DNA from 2 places in the Exiguobacterium sp. s189 genome. Region 1 is predicted to be linked to the other one. Evidence: predicted binding sites of a transcription regulator. Region 1 holds the regulator's gene; the other holds the start of a gene.
The links. The regulator LexA, encoded in region 1, represses DNA repair genes until DNA is damaged. The targets are predictions, from matches to a motif close to CGAACATATGTTCG.

Region 1 (8,108 bases):
AGGATTCGTCCGCATCGAGGAATCAGACATGTACTTATATCCAGACCTCAACACATGGGTTGTCTTCCCGTGGACAGATGGCAGCGGAAAAGTCGCTCGCTTAATTTGTGATATTTATAACCCAGACGGTACACCATTCAGTGGTGACCCGCGCGGTACACTCAAGCGTAACCTTGAGAAAATGCAAAAACTTGGCTTCTCAGCGTTCAACGTTGGACCAGAGCCAGAATTCTTCTTGTTCAAGAAAGACGCATCAGGTCGTCCGACACTTGAACTCAACGACCAAGGTGGATACTTCGACTTGGCACCAGTTGACCTCGGTGAAAACTGCCGTAAAGAAATCGTCATCGAACTTGAAAACATGGGCTTTGAAATCGAAGCATCACACCACGAAGTTGCACCAGGACAACACGAAATCGACTTCAAATACGCAGATGCTGTCACAACGGCAGATAACATCCAAACGTTCAAGCTCGTTGTTAAGACGATCGCTGCGAAGTATGGTCTTCACGCGACATTCATGCCAAAACCACTCTTTGGAGTGAACGGTTCAGGAATGCACGCGAACATGTCACTCTTCAAAGGCGACACAAACGTCTTCTACGATCCAAATGGCGACATGGAACTTTCAGACACAGCTCGCGCGTTCACAGCTGGTATCTTGGAGCACGCTCGTGCGTTCACAGCAGTATGTAACCCGACTGTGAACTCTTACAAGCGTCTCGTACCTGGTTACGAAGCACCTTGCTACGTTGCATGGAGCGCACGCAACCGTTCACCACTTGTACGTGTACCAGCAGCACGTGGCCTCTCGACTCGTATCGAAGTACGTTCGGTTGACCCAGCAGCGAACCCGTACCTCGCACTTGCAGCTCTCTTGGCTTCAGGTCTTGACGGAATCGAAAAAGATTTGAATGCACCAAAACCAATCGATAGCAACATCTACGTGATGGACAAACCAGAGCGTGTAGCGAACGGGATCGACGACCTTCCAGCAACGCTCTTCGACGCACTCGAAGTGCTTCGTGCGGACAAAGTCGTGATGGAATCACTCGGTGAGCACATCGGCGAACACTTCCTCGAATTGAAAGAAATCGAGTGGGATATGTTCCGTATGCAAGTAACGGAGTGGGAACGCGATCAGTACATGACGCTCTACTAATAGAAGAGATATGCAAAAAGAGCACGGAATGACCTTCAGCTGAAGATCATTCCGTGCTCTTTATTTGCAATATTAAGTGTACGGTCGCTCAATTGATTTCTTTCTTGTTATGTTTGTTTATCCTCTTTTGACTTGATTGGAACCCAAACTTCGCTATAGACGTTCTCATAACCCATTTCAATTTTACTAAATGTAATCCCTGGTAAGTCTTGAAGTTCATATCCGGAAGATGGCAACCATTCTGCGTAGGTTTTAGCCATCGTTTCTTGAAGCGTTTGTGGGAATGGACCGCAATTCGGGAAGACAGCCCACAAGCTTTTCGGAATTGAGATTTGTTCTAGGTCATCATATACATCTTCTCTTGTCGTAGCGAACCCGATCATATGGGTCAAATATCCTTCTTCTTCTAAGTGACCATCATCGAAATTGAACGATGCATTTAGTACATGGTTCGGGTAAAGATTTCCCATTTCACGCATATGCATACGCTGTTGTTCACTTATAGACTGTGCTAACGCCACAATTTCTTGATTTATCCCTTCGAACTGGATAGGGACACGTTTTGAAACACCGACGATTTGAAATGCGTCTTTCTCTTCTATTTTGAATTCCATTGATGTTCCTCCTTTGATATCGATATAAAACGTGAAGCGAGGAAACGACTTTTGTATATGATTCTTCATGACTTCGGAAGGCAAGAATCCTGACCACTCTCGAAATGCTCTCGAGAAGCCTTCGATCGAATGGTAACCATATCGAAATGCAACATCTGTCACGCTAGAACCATGAATCAATTCCTCATTCGCAATCGATAGACGGCGATTTCGGATGTAAGTAGTCAATGTTATTCCCGACATATACGAAAACATTCTTTTAAAATGGTGGGCAGAGAGCCCGGTGATTTTTGTGATGTCAGAATCTGAAATTTCTTCGGTCAATTGCTGTTCGATATGTTCCATTAACTCATTTAGCGCTTCTACCAACATCATCACCTCCTTCATAATTCGACTATAAGGGAATTGCATCTGAGTATCTTGATGATTTGAGTACAAGAATTATCGGATAGGAAAAATGAATACATACTTCAACACATTATGGTATGAATACCCTAATGTGTTGCGAATTCGTCTGTAAAAAAGACCACCTCCGCGAAAAACGGCAGGTGGTCTTTTAAATTGTTCAGAATGCTTTTTTTATAAATGTCGATGTATAGTCGAGCGTCGTGTGCAGTGTCGTTGCAAATACAAGACCTAAAAAGAACGACATGCCGTGTACGTCCACCCACGACCGGATTTCTGTTTCATATGCTGTGAAGGGCAAGAGCAGAATGAGTGGGAAGCCGATGTACGCAATCCGAATCAGATCACTCAAAACAGGTAAATGCGAAAAGAGCGAACGGTGCGGCATGAGCTTCACATATGGGAGCCATATGAATTTAAGTGGACCCCATCGGTAATAGGCATCTGATTTTAAGTCAAGATCTGGGGAGAGCCAGAGTGTACCGATAATCGCACCGATGATCAATGCGAACGGAATATCGATGTCAATAAAAGGCGTGGCAACCGCAAGTGCGCCGGTTGCCACGAGATTCGTTCGGGTATGGGTCTTGCCACTAGCCATTAATGAATCGTCCGGTATACACCGATGACCTTCCCTAAAATCGAGACGTTGTCAAAATACATCGCTTCCAACTCATCGTTTTCCGGTTGAAGACGGACTTTTGAAGCTTCTTTATAAATCCGTTTCACAGTCGCCTCGCCCTCATCGGTCATGGCGACGACAATCTCTCCATTGTTGGCGGTGCTTTGCTGACGAACGAGCACGCGGTCCCCGTCCAAAATTCCGGCGTTGATCATAGAATCTCCGGAAACGGACAACATATATACATTATCTGAACCGACGATATGTGCCGGGAGCGGGAAGTGTTCTTCCACGTTCTCGATGGCGGTAATCGGTGTCCCGGCGGTAACTTTCCCGATGACCGGTACGTACATGACGGACTCCTGCTCTTCCATTGCCGGCATATCTTCAGTCAAAATTTCAATCGCGCGAGGTTTCGTCTTGTCTCGACGGATCAACCCGCGTTTTTCCAAACGATCTAAGTGACCGTGTACGGTCGAACTAGAAGCAAGGCCGACGGCTTCTCCAATTTCACGAACAGAAGGCGGATATCCCTTTGCCCGAACTTCGTCTTTGATGAAATCAAGAATCTGTTGTTGTCGCGCTGACATTTTTTTCATTATGTTCACCTCGATGTAATCGAATAACCTGCAAACGCATCCTATTCTTTATGTGTCTAGTGTAACACAAGAACACATGAGCGTACAAACATTCGTTCGTTTTTTTGTGTTGACCGAACACGGGTTCTTGTTTTATGATGAGAACAGATAAACGAACAAACGTTCTAACGAACATATATTCTTATACAGGAGGCAATGTAATCATGAAAGACACACTTAACGGAATCATTTTAGTCGGGATGCTCTTGGTCGGGATGTTCGCTTTTTATTTGGCAGGGGAGATGCGAGGGGAACCGGCAGTAGTCGAACCAGTCGTCACTACGGAAGAGCGTACGATTGAAGAAGAAGTCGCTTATGTCCAAGCGGAATCACTCGAAGCACAAATTATGGCAGAACGAGAAGAGCATCATGAACGAAAAACAAAATGGTATGCCGCTGAGTGATTGTTGATCATTGCGAACCGTTCTCGAACTGTGTATCGTAAGGAATGAATGCGATGAAAGGGAGTGATGCGATGCGAGTCGTCATCTATTGTCGGGTATCGACGAACAAGTCCACCCAAGAGACATCACTCAGTCGACAAGTCGATGAATTACAGCATCTGGCTTCGCAACTAGGGGCAGAAGTCATAGAAATCATCACGGAGCAAGAGAGTGGATATGAAGTGAATCGACAGGGGCTCCTTGATTTGCTTGACCATGTGTCGATGTCTGATTTGGATGCCGTACTTGTCACGGACGACAGTCGTCTGGGACGAGGAAATGCCAAGATTGCCATCTTGCACACATTGATGAAGCATGACGTTCGGTTGCTGACGATGCAATCAACGTCGGACTATGTCGTTTCTGATGCCGAAAAAATGGTATTAGAAATTGTCAGTGTTGTGGAAGAGTATCAACGTAAAATTCACAACGCTAAAATTTCTCGTGGGATGCGCCGTGCCGTCGCCAACGGATTCAACCCACAGCGCAATATTCAAAACAACGATCAAGGTGGGCGACACCGAATTGAAGTGCCGATTGAGGAGATTATCCAACTGCGCGAGCGCGGGTTGACGTTTGCTGAGATTGCGGCAACACTCCGTGGATTCGGTTATGAAGTGTCGAAAGCGACCGTCAATCGACGGTATCTCGAGCACCAGTCAGTAGCTGAAACTTGATTCTTCCTCTCTGATTTTGTAAAGTATAAGAACAAATTCACTAGAGAGGGGGCGAGTCAGATGTTAGCACCAGGACAATTGGAGCGAATCAATTTCCTCGCCAACAAAGCGAAGACAGAAGGACTGTCTCAAGATGAGATGAACGAACAACAAGATTTACGCCAAGAATATTTGAAGGCGTTCCGTCAATCGTTCAAATCGCAAATGATGGGGATGAAGGTCGTCGATCCAGAAGGAAACGACGTCACACCAGAGAAGTTGAAAGAAGATCAAAAACGCTATCGTGGCGAGTGATGCTGAATGCACATCCTATTTCGTATAGGATGTGCATTTTTGTTATACACGAACGGTCATCAGACGAACGGATTGCTGTTTTTTTAAGGCAATTGAAGGAAACGATTTCACTAAATGTGTTATACTAATTAATTAGTTGTGACACACGAATGAGTGTGATAAAATATGACGGGTAGAAAACCTTCTTAACACAGAGAGGATGAAATTAGTGGAAACAACTACTAAAGAATTATTAGCGATTAACTCGATTCGGACGCTCTCAATTGATGCGGTCCAAAAAGCGAACTCTGGTCACCCAGGGATGCCGATGGGTGCTGCACCTATGGCGTTTACACTTTGGACAGACAAAATGCGTCACAACCCGAAAAACCCGAACTGGTTCAACCGTGACCGATTCGTTCTTTCGGCAGGTCATGGATCGATGCTCTTGTATTCGCTCCTTCACTTGTCTGGATATGATTTGTCGATGGACGACCTTAAATCATTCCGTCAAATGGACTCGAAGACTCCTGGTCACCCAGAATACCGTCATACGGCTGGTGTAGATGCGACAACGGGCCCACTTGGACAAGGGATTGCAATGGCTGTCGGGATGGCCATGGCAGAGAAGCACTTAGAAGCGACTTACAACCGCGACGAGTTCAACGTCGTTGACCACTACACGTTCGGGATTTGCGGAGACGGAGACTTGATGGAAGGTGTATCGGCAGAAGCGGCATCACTCGCTGGTCACTTGAAGCTCGGCAAACTCGTCGTTCTTTACGATTCAAACGATATCTCACTCGATGGCGATCTTCACAAATCGTTCTCTGAAAGCGTAGAAGACCGTTTCAACGCGTACGGATGGCAAGTCATTCGTGTCGAAGACGGAACAGATATCGATTCGATCGCAAAAGCAATCGATGCAGCGAAAGCTGAAACGTCAAAACCGACATTGATCGAAGTGAAAACGGTCATCGGATTCGGTTCACCGAACAAATCAGGTAAATCGGCATCACACGGTGCTCCACTTGGAGATGCTGAAATCGAATTGACGAAACAGTTCTATAAATGGGAAGGTGAGTCATTCTACGTACCAAACGAAGTATATGACTTATTCAACGAGAAAGTTGTCGAGCCTGGCGCAAAATATGAGTCAGACTGGAACGAACTCGTAGAAGCGTACAAAGCGGCACATCCAGAACTCGGTGCGCAGTTCGTGCGTGCGATGAACAACGAACTTCCTGAAGGTTGGGACAGCGAGTTGCCAACATTCGAAATCGGTTCGAAAAAAGCAACACGTCAAACGAGCGGTGAAGTTTTAAACGCAATCGCGAAAGCAGTACCGACACTCTTCGGTGGATCTGCTGACCTTGCCGGGTCAAACAACTCGATGATTAAAGGTGCAGTGGACTTCGATGAAGATCCAGCTGGACGTAACATCTGGTTTGGTGTTCGTGAGTTCGCAATGGCGGCAGCTGTAAACGGAATGGCACTTCACGGCGGCGTCCTTCCTTACGGTGCGACATTCTTCGTCTTCTCGGATTACCTTCGCCCGGCAGTTCGTCTTGCTGCACTCATGGGACTTCCGTCAACGTTCATCTTGACGCACGACTCAATTGCAGTTGGTGAAGATGGCCCAACACACGAGCCAGTTGAACATTTGATGAGTTTCCGCGCGATGCCGAATCTATCTGTTCTTCGCCCGGCAGATGGGAAAGAAACAATCGCTGCTTGGAAACAAGCGGTAACATCGAAAACGACACCTTCACTCCTCGTCTTGACACGTCAAGCGTTGCCAGAGCTCGAAGGCACATCGGTTGAAACGGCAGCAAAAGGAGCATACGTCGTTGCAGGTGAATCGAAAGATGCAGACGTCCTCTTGCTCGGTACGGGTTCTGAAGTACACGTCCTCGTTGAAGCGCGTGAGCAGCTTGCGGCTGAAGGCGTGAATGCGGCAGTCGTATCGATGCCATCATGGGAACTCTTTGAAGCGCAATCTGCTGAATATAAAGAGTCTGTCCTTCCATCTTCAATCACGAAGCGTGTATCACTTGAAGCAGGTGCGACACTTGGATGGTATAAATACGTAGGATTCGGTGGAAAAGTACTCGGAATCGACAAGTTCGGAGCATCTGCACCTGGGGACCTCCTCATGAAAGAATACGGCATGTCAGTCGACAACGTCGTCAATGCAGTAAAATCACTTTAATCTCAAGTTAGATTGTTGTGACGGCCATTCGTTTGGCCGTCACTTTTTTTCTAGACGACTAGCGAAGTTGGTCAATTTAGTGTATAGTAAAAAACGATGTTTCATATGGTAGAGGAGGTAAAGCCTTGAGTACATTATTCTGGATTCTTCTTGTCGTGGCAGCACTCATCGGGGGTATCGCGATCGGATTCTTTATCGCGCGTAAATACATGATGAACTACCTTGAACAGAACCCGCCAATCAATGAAGATATGATTCGTACGTTGATGATGCAAATGGGTCAAAAGCCATCACAGAAGAAAGTTAACCAAGTGATGCGCGCCATGAACGTGCAGATGAAAAACGAAAAGAAATCATAATCAATCACGAGAGCACTTCGGTATCCGAAGTGCTTTTTTTGTTTCCTCTTTTTGTTAGACAATCGAACAAACTTTCGCTACGATTAATGAATAATCTTTATATAAAGACAAAGGGGGCGTTTCATATTCGTGTATTTAAACAATTGTCTTGGTTTTTGCGTCTCGAATGGAAGACGTATGCACTCGGCATCGTCTTGCTCATATTCGTCGCAGGGCTAGAATTGATTCCACCGCGTATCATTGGTCGAATCGTCGACGAAATCAACCGTGGTTCACTCTCCTCAAATACGCTCTGGATGTTACTCGGAGGTCTCGCAGCAGTCGGGATTGGGAATTATGTTGCCCGCTTCTTTTGGCGCTATTTCATCTTCGGCGCTTCGATTCGACTAGGGAGAATGTTACGTAGCCAACTGTATCGGCACTTTACCGATCTCGATCAACGATTTTACAAAAAGTCACGTGTTGGCGACCTGATGGCCCACGCGACGAATGATGTGCAGGCCGTATCGATGACGGCAGGGGCGGGGATATTGACACTCGTCGATAGCGTGACGTTGGGGACATTCGTCATCATTACGATGATCACGACGATCAGTTGGAAGCTCACACTCGTTGCCTTGCTCCCACTGCCGATCATGGTCGCTCTGACGACACGGTACGGGAAGATGTTACATAGCCGCTTTGGCGTCGCCCAAGCAGCATT
Region 2 (8,108 bases), on a different contig from region 1:
TTGGCGCGTCCGGAGCGGACTGTCTTTCAGTAAGCTCGATGCCGGTCGGATCGTGCCGCGACCGAACCGGACGTTCAAACCGTCAATCAAATCGAGGAAGTCGAGCCGTTTCGCCTTCGCCCATTCGTCTTCGAAGAACGACAATTGGACGTGGTCGCTCCGTGGCTCGAGTTTGCCGAGTGCGACCGAGACGTAGCGGACGGCCTCTGTCTCTTCCCAGCCGTCTAAAAATAGTTGCAATAAGATCGGTAAAAATTCTTGCTCGTCCGCTGTGAAGCGGGGGAGCTTCTTTTGTTTACTGAACCCACCCCGGTCGCTCGTTCGCGTATAGCGTACCCCGAGATGAATCGTACCCCCGACGAGTCCCGCTTGCCGGGTCCGCATCCCGACCTCGACCGCAATCGCTTGTAGGACGAGTCGAATCGAGGAGTACGTTGTGTAATCTTTCATGAGGGTGATTCCGTGCCCGATTGACTTCGGTCGCGTCCGTTTCGCCCCGAACAGGGAACTCGCCGGCAAGATGGTCGGCGACTCATCGATGCCCCAGGCGTGATGCCACAGTTCGGCACCGATGACGCCGAATTTTTCATGAAGAGACTCGAGCGGATAGCGGGCCAAATCACCAATCGTCCAGATGCCGAGCCGTTGCAGGTGGACTGCCATCTTCGACCCGACGCCCCACATCTTCTCAATCGGGGCAGGGTGAATCAGTCGCTCGACGTCGTGGAGGAAACATGTGGCTACCCCTTTCTTTTTCGCATGCAAGTCGAGGACGAGCTTGGCGAGGACGTTGTTCGGTCCGATGCCGATGGTCACAGGGATGCCCGTATAGCGAAAAATCGTCGCACGCATGAGGTGGGCGACGTGCTCGTCACTTCCGAACAACCGCTCCGTTCCCGTCATGTCGACGAGCGTCTCGTCAATCGAGTAGACGCGAATCGCTTCGGGCGGGGCGAACTGATGGAGGATATGGATGATTTGGATGGAGACGTTCAAGTAATGACTCATCCGCGCCTCGGCATACAAAACGTCCCGTCGCTCGTGCCACGGGAGACGGTCGATGTGGAAGCGACGCGACCCGGTCTTGATGCCGAGCTGCTTCATCTTCGGGGTCGCCGCCAGGACGAGCGCACCGCTATCCTGTAGATTTGAGAGGACGACGAGCTTCGTGCGGTAAGGATTTTTGTTGCGCGCGGCACACTCGCAACTGGCATAGAACGAGACGCTGTCGATACAAAAGATTCGTCTGCGCATCGTCACCACTCCTTTTTACGAACAAATGTTCTGTTTTTCTCATCGTAACACGGTCTCACGCCGTCTCAAATAGTGAATTGAAAATATTTTTACAAAGACTTTTTGAAAATTAACCAAAAATTATAGGTTTTTAACATGAAAAAACCAACTTTTAGGAAGTTTTAGTAAAAAAATCTCCGAATTCACTCGATTTTCGTTATAATAGACGAGTATGTAACAGATGAATTGACAGAAAGATGGAGGCTATTAGTGTGATCCAATTTGTAAAACAATTAACGAATGATCAAAGCCGGCGTTTGAAAGCGTACGAACGACGGGTCGCGCGAATCAACGACTTAGAGACAACGATGCAAGCACTCTCGGATGACGAGATGCGTACATATACGGAGACGCTCAAGGCACGTCTCTTGGATGGAAAGAAAGTCGATGACATCGCCGAAGAAGGGTTCGCCCTCGTCCGCGAAGCATCGGTCCGCGTGCTCGGGATGCGTCATTACGACGTCCAGCTCATCGGTGGATTTGCCCTTCTCGAAGGAAACATCTCGGAGATGCCGACAGGGGAAGGGAAGACGCTCGTCGCCGCTTTGCCGAGTTACGTCAAGGCGCTTGAAGGAAAAGGCGTCCACGTCATCACCGTGAACGAATACCTCGCGACACGTGACGCGAAGCAAATCGGACAAATTCCGTTCTCAACAGCCGCGTGGGAACAGCTCGCCCGGACGAACGTGTCGACGCCACCGGTCGGCGAGAACGAGTTCAACATGATGCTCGTCCACATCGAGACGAACGAGTCGGACGTGACGGCGACGCTGTTGCTCCGAAACGGCTATGGCCAAGACTTGAACGTCGAACAGTTACCGCTCGAATTGATGTGCGGGGACGAAGCGGTCGCCTTGACGGTCGTCCGCCTCACAGAAGCGGTGCGCGGGAAGCATGCTTACCCGGTGCGGGCGACGTTTGAAGCGATTGAAGCAACAGGACCATTCACGTTCATAAAGATAAGCCCAGGTTTTCCGCGACACGGAGAACTTGGGCTTTTGTTTTGGCATATATCATTGATATCCATTTCAAACACTAATGGCGTCGCTTATAAAAAAAGATTAAAGGGATTATCTAAAAATTAGCATAATCATCTTATTATGTAACGTATTTACTATTACAATACTTTTTTTGTATTATTATTGTAATTAGTTTTATAAAAAGGAATAAAAAGGAGGTAATTTAATGAAAAATTCATTTCTTTTAAAAAGTTTTATTTTTTCTACTATTGTCATTTTACCCATTGCTCAAATAGGAACCGTTGAGGCAACGTTTAATTTAAAAAGCGTAAATGAAAATCGAATTGCAGATATGTCTACAAAAATGAAGCAAAAATTACTTGATAAAATTCCTAAAAAAATGCATTCGTCTTTAAGAACGGTAAACTCTGAGCAGTTGATTGTCTCTGTTGCTAGTGGACTTACTGAAGCGATTTTAATTGCAGAAGGAGATAAACAATCCATATGGAGTAAAGACTTCGTCGAAGGAGAATTTGAAATTCAGAAGGTAATTCCAATATTTGATTTAAGTGAAGAAGCAATAGAAACTATGTTGATTTTTGATCATGGATATATCATTGTAGATTCTGTTTCAGGAGAACTCGTCAGATACTCACATGAATCAGTTCAAGAAGGATACTTTGAAGAAAGCTCAAAATTATATTCGGATGGTTTCGGCTATTTTGCAATTGACGAACATAATAATATAGTGGATAAAAAATACTCAAATAAATCTTTAAAGGAATTAAAGAGAGAATTTAAAAAAGTAAATAAATCTAGTGAAAAAAATCAAGAACCTCTTATTGAAAATGTAGAAACTGCAGAAGAAATTTTAGATTCTATCTATTACGGGGCCAATGAAGGGAATGGTGTAGGGGACAAAATTACTGATCCAAAATTATGGCTATTACGGTATTATCCTAATAAGGAAAGTGGGATTACCAACTTAAGCGTAACTCAAATTGAAAGCGCTACAAAAAGTGTTGGCGAAATTAATCAAGATTTGACAATCTATAAAGAAAAAAATGACTGCGCAGTAATTGCAACTTTAGAAATTATTAATTATCATTACGGTTCGCAAAGTCAGACGAATAGAGACAAAGGCTATGCCGCTATGATTAAATCGTCTTATTTTAGTTCTGCGAATGGAGTATACTGGTATCATAATGATGATCTTTTTAAAGTAGGCGCCCAAGCTATGGGAAAAGGAACTCAGTCTACTGCAAATGATCCAAGTTGGAAACTAGGCGCCAGCTATAGCGAATATAAGAGTTATATTAATTCTTACGGACCCTCATACTTAAGTATCAATCATGCTCCTTACGGTGCTCACACTGTCACAGTTAAAGGCTATGCAAAATATAAAACAGTTTATAAAGATCGATTTGCAATTACGAGAAGCTTTACTAACGAGTTTGTTCGCATTAACGACCATTGGGCAACTACAACAGGCGATGCATATCTTTACCTTAATAGAACGGCATCTGCAGCTTGGTATTTACAAGGAATAACACCAGATTAATCATGAAAGTAGGGTCCCATCATGAAGAAGTTAATAAGTATTTTAGGGTTTCTAATTGTTATTGTGGGAGTGCTTTTCTATATGAATCAATCTTCGATTAGTAAAGCAAAATCACTAGTGGATGGGAATGATTTTGAATTTATCGTTGAATCTGAAAGCCGATTTTTCGAGAATCCGAATAACCCTTCTTTTTTAGTTGATAATGAATCGTTTGTTGTCATTGATGAAGAGAATAAAAAATATTTAATGCTTTCATCTAAAATTCCTTTATCTTCTGAAGATGAGAAAAATATTGAAAAGATTCAAAATGATTTTGAGATGTATGAAACGGAAATTTCATCAAAACATGAGATTATAAATGCTCAAGAATTTGAAGTTTCAACTAACTATCTATACAAGGTTATTTTCAAAAATAAAGAAGAAAAAAATCCTTACTTAACTTTTTACTATGATGAGAATTCCTTCATTAACACATTCGATGAAGGCTTTAAAAAATTAAACGATTTTTAAAAAGTTGTTTCTTAAGTCACATAAGTACCCACAGAGCAGATTAATTACTTGAGAACGCATCACTATACGATTAAAAAGAAAACGCGATGTATGGGAAAATTCAACACTACATGAAAAAGCTCAACTTCTCCGATTGGAGGGGTTGAGTCTTTTCGTGTACTTATTCAAACGGGGTATAAATATGGTCCGTGTCCGTGTCTAGGACGAGATCGATGCTCACCTCGTCTGAATACGGAATACGGTCAAAACCGTAGAGCCGACAAAACATGTCCGGAAAGTCTTGTATATAGGTCACCATTTCTTTCGTTTGTCGATACATTTCACTTATTCTCTGTTTGGAGCACTTCTTTCCGCTCAGGCAAACGCTGCCCCAATAGCCATCAATTTCGATAATCAACGAGCTCCCTCTCCTCGCAATTAGTGTACTTTCATCCTAGTCTAAATATCCGTCAATTTTTACAAAAAATAATGGTGGCGTTTACAAACGGGTGGTATAGTGAAAGAGGTTAGGTCATTTTTTGTAAAAAGGGGAAATGAACATGAAAACAGCCTTAAAATGGTCGATCGCGACCGCGCTCGTGTTACCAACCGTTTTACCGCTACAGGCACCAAACGTTTTGGCAGAAGTCGACGAGGATATCGTCAAGCTCCGTTTCTTAGAGACGACAGACTTACATACGAACATCACGAACTATGACTACTTCCAAGACAAAGTCGACAACACGATCGGGTTGACGAAAGTCGCGACACTCATCAATGAACATCGTACAGCCGCTGGGGAATCGAACACGTTCTTGTTCGATAACGGCGATACGATTCAAGGGACACCGTTTGGCGACTACGTCCGTGAGCTTCAAGCGGGCAAGAATGAAGCGTTCGAACATCCGATGTATAAGGCGATGGCAGCACTCAACTATGACGCCGTCACACTCGGGAACCACGAGTTCAACTTCGGGCTCGAATTCTTGTACAACGCGATGGAAGGATCGAAAGGGAAGCTCCGTTTCGTCAACTCGAACGTCAAAGACTTAGAAGGCAACCCAATCGTCTCGAAGTTCAACGTGGATGGACAAGAGGTCCAAATCATCGAACGGACGGTCACAGACTTGGACGGGGAAACACATACAATCAAAGTCGGTGTGTTCGGTGTCGTTCCGCCGAAAATCATGTCATGGGATTCAGGGAACCTACAAGGCCGCGTGACGGCAGAGGACATCATCCCATCGGCACGTGAATCGGTTCAAAAATTGAAAGACCAAGGAGCAGACGTCGTCGTCGCGCTCGCGCACTCAGGCATCGGCGAAAGTGCAGCACTTGCGGACGAACAACTCGACAGCGAAGAGAACGTCGGATATGCGCTCACGAAGATTGATGGGCTCGACATGGTCATGACGGGGCACCAGCACGGTCGCTTCCCGGATGCGAAAGGTATGTTCGCTTCGTTCCCGAACGTCGATATGGCAAAAGGGACGATCAACGGCAAACCGGTCGTCATGGCGAACAACCAAGGGAAAGACCTCGGCGTCATCGATTTCGAACTCGAGCTCGTCGACGGCAAATGGCAGATTCTTGACGCATCGGCCGCGCTCGACACGGTGACAGCCGATACGGCGGTCGACCCGACAATCCAAGCGTTGATCGAAGACGACCACTTGGCGACGATCGACTACATCAACCAACCGGTCGGACAAATTCAAGACGATATTCAAAGCTACTTCGCGCTCGTCCGTGACGATGCATCGGTCCAGTTCGTGACGAACGCACAGAAATGGTACGTCGAGAAAGAACTCGAGACGAACCCAGAACTTTCACCGTACAAAGGTTTGCCACTCTTGTCGGCAGGGGCACCGTTCAAAGCGGGCGGTCGTGAGTTGACGGACGCGAGCTATTACACGAATATCCCGAAAGGTCAAATCGCCTTGAAGAACGTGGCGGACCTCTATGTCTATCCGAACACGCTCGAAGTCGTCAAAGTGACAGGGCAGGACGTCATGGACTGGCTCGAGATGTCAGCGGGGGCATATGACCAAATCGAGACAGATGGGGAAAACCTCCTCAACCTCCAGTTCCGTAGCTATAACTTCGACGTCCTCGACGGCTTGACGTATGAGATCGATGTCACAGGTCCGGCGAAGTTCGATGTCGGCGGGAAACTCGTCAACGAGAACGCCAACCGTGTGAAGAACGTCGAGTATAACGGTCAACCGATCACGATGGACCAAGAGTTCTTGGTCGCGACGAACAACTACCGTGCCGGTTCGTCTTCATTCCCGGGTCTCGGTGGCGGGAAGAACATCGTCTATCGCTCAGCGTATGAGACACGTAACGTCATCTCGGACTATATCGTGTCGAGTGGCAGCAACTTGGACTATAAAGCCGACAACAACTGGAAGATTGTCACGGACGCGAAACGTACTGTGACGTTTGAGACGGCGGATGCCGGCAAGCAGTACTTGAACCTTTACGAAGGCATCGAAGCGACGGATGCGACTCGTGCGGACGCGGCAGGTCGTCTCTTCCGGACGTATACGCTCGGTCTCGAGCCGACAGCACCAGAGTTCGTATTGACTCTCACGGTAGATACAATCAAACCGGGAGCGAAACGCGTGACGGGGATGACGGCTCCTGGAGCTGACGTGACGCTTCGTGACGGCAATCGTGTATTGACTGAGACGGTCGCGGATGAGAACGGGGAATACGTACTGTCTGTCAAACCGCTCAAGCTTCGCCAAACAGTCGAAGTCGTCAGTGAAAAAGACGGTCAGACGAAGTCAGAAATGAAAGTCGTCGGTGCCGGCCACGTCGGTGAACCAGCGCTTCGTTAATTGGAAATGAGCTTCCTGAATGGGGGCTCATTTTTTGTGGCAAAAATGTGAATGAAAACCCTTACATTTAATAGATTATTCTTGTATAATCAATCATGTAATCGGTTACATGACACATGTAAACCGAAGAGCTGACGGGGATCAGCTACATATGGACGGAAAAGGGGACTGACAGATGATTACATTCTTTGTCGCACTCGCACTACTTTTGGTCGGGTATTTGGTATATGGTCGTTACGTCGAGAAGACGTTCGGCATCAAGGAAGAGCGGACGACGCCCGCTTACGCTTCCCAGGACGGCATCGATTACGTGCCGATGGGTAAAAAGCGGAACTCGATGATTCAATTATTGAACATCGCCGGTGTCGGACCAATCTTTGGACCGATCATGGGGGCGCTCTACGGACCGGTCGCATTTCTTTGGATCGTCTTCGGGTCGATTTTTGCCGGGGCGGTACACGACTATTTGACAGGAATGATTTCCCTTCGGAATAACGGGGCACACTTGCCACAACTAGCGGAGAAGTTCCTCGGACGCTCGCTCCGTCATATCGTCAACGGATTCGCACTTTTACTTCTTTTACTCGTCGGAACAGTGTTCGTCACGTCTCCGAGTAACATGATCAACAACTTGTTTGATGGAAACGCATCGACACTCATGTTCGTCATCTTCGGCGTGTTCGCCTACTATATCTTGGCGACGCTCCTTCCGGTCGATAAGATCATCGGGCGCATCTACCCGTTCTTCGGGGCATTACTCGTCGTCAGTGCTATCGGGATCGCGGTCAGCTTGTTCGCACAAGGCTACCAAATCCCAGAAATGACATTGACGAACATGCATCCGGACGGCTTGCCGATCTGGCCGCTCCTCTTCTTCACAATCTCGTGTGGGGCGCTCTCGGGCTTCCATGCGACACAGTCGCCGATCATTTCGCGGACGACGATGAAAGAAAGCAACGG

Region 2: KNO99_RS05615 (Y-family DNA polymerase) is a predicted target of LexA. The motif match lies at 1,273-1,286, and genes of this name have one in related genera.

Annotation. Positions count from the first base shown of each region.
Region 1 covers NZ_JACSKM010000007.1:156,502-164,609, forward strand. The annotation lists gene glnA (type I glutamate--ammonia ligase) at 1-1,162, shown strand, start outside; gene KNO99_RS10585 (AraC family transcriptional regulator) at 1,270-2,145, opposite strand; gene KNO99_RS10590 (metal-binding protein) at 2,342-2,782, opposite strand; gene lexA (transcriptional repressor LexA) at 2,782-3,402, opposite strand; gene KNO99_RS10600 (hypothetical protein) at 3,606-3,845, shown strand; gene KNO99_RS10605 (YneB family resolvase-like protein) at 3,917-4,561, shown strand; gene KNO99_RS10610 (DUF896 domain-containing protein) at 4,622-4,855, shown strand; gene tkt (transketolase) at 5,055-7,046, shown strand; gene KNO99_RS10620 (YneF family protein) at 7,172-7,405, shown strand; gene KNO99_RS10625 (ABC transporter transmembrane domain-containing protein) at 7,531-8,108, shown strand, end outside.
Region 2 covers NZ_JACSKM010000003.1:177,532-185,639, forward strand. The annotation lists gene KNO99_RS05615 (Y-family DNA polymerase) at 1-1,254, opposite strand, end outside; partial or broken gene secA2 (accessory Sec system translocase SecA2) at 1,491-1,937, shown strand; gene KNO99_RS15490 (SLAP domain-containing protein) at 1,935-2,378, shown strand; gene KNO99_RS05625 (hypothetical protein) at 2,479-3,813, shown strand; gene KNO99_RS05630 (hypothetical protein) at 3,835-4,323, shown strand; gene KNO99_RS05635 (hypothetical protein) at 4,484-4,720, opposite strand; gene KNO99_RS05640 (bifunctional 2',3'-cyclic-nucleotide 2'-phosphodiesterase/3'-nucleotidase) at 4,863-7,148, shown strand; gene KNO99_RS05645 (carbon starvation CstA family protein) at 7,324-8,108, shown strand, end outside.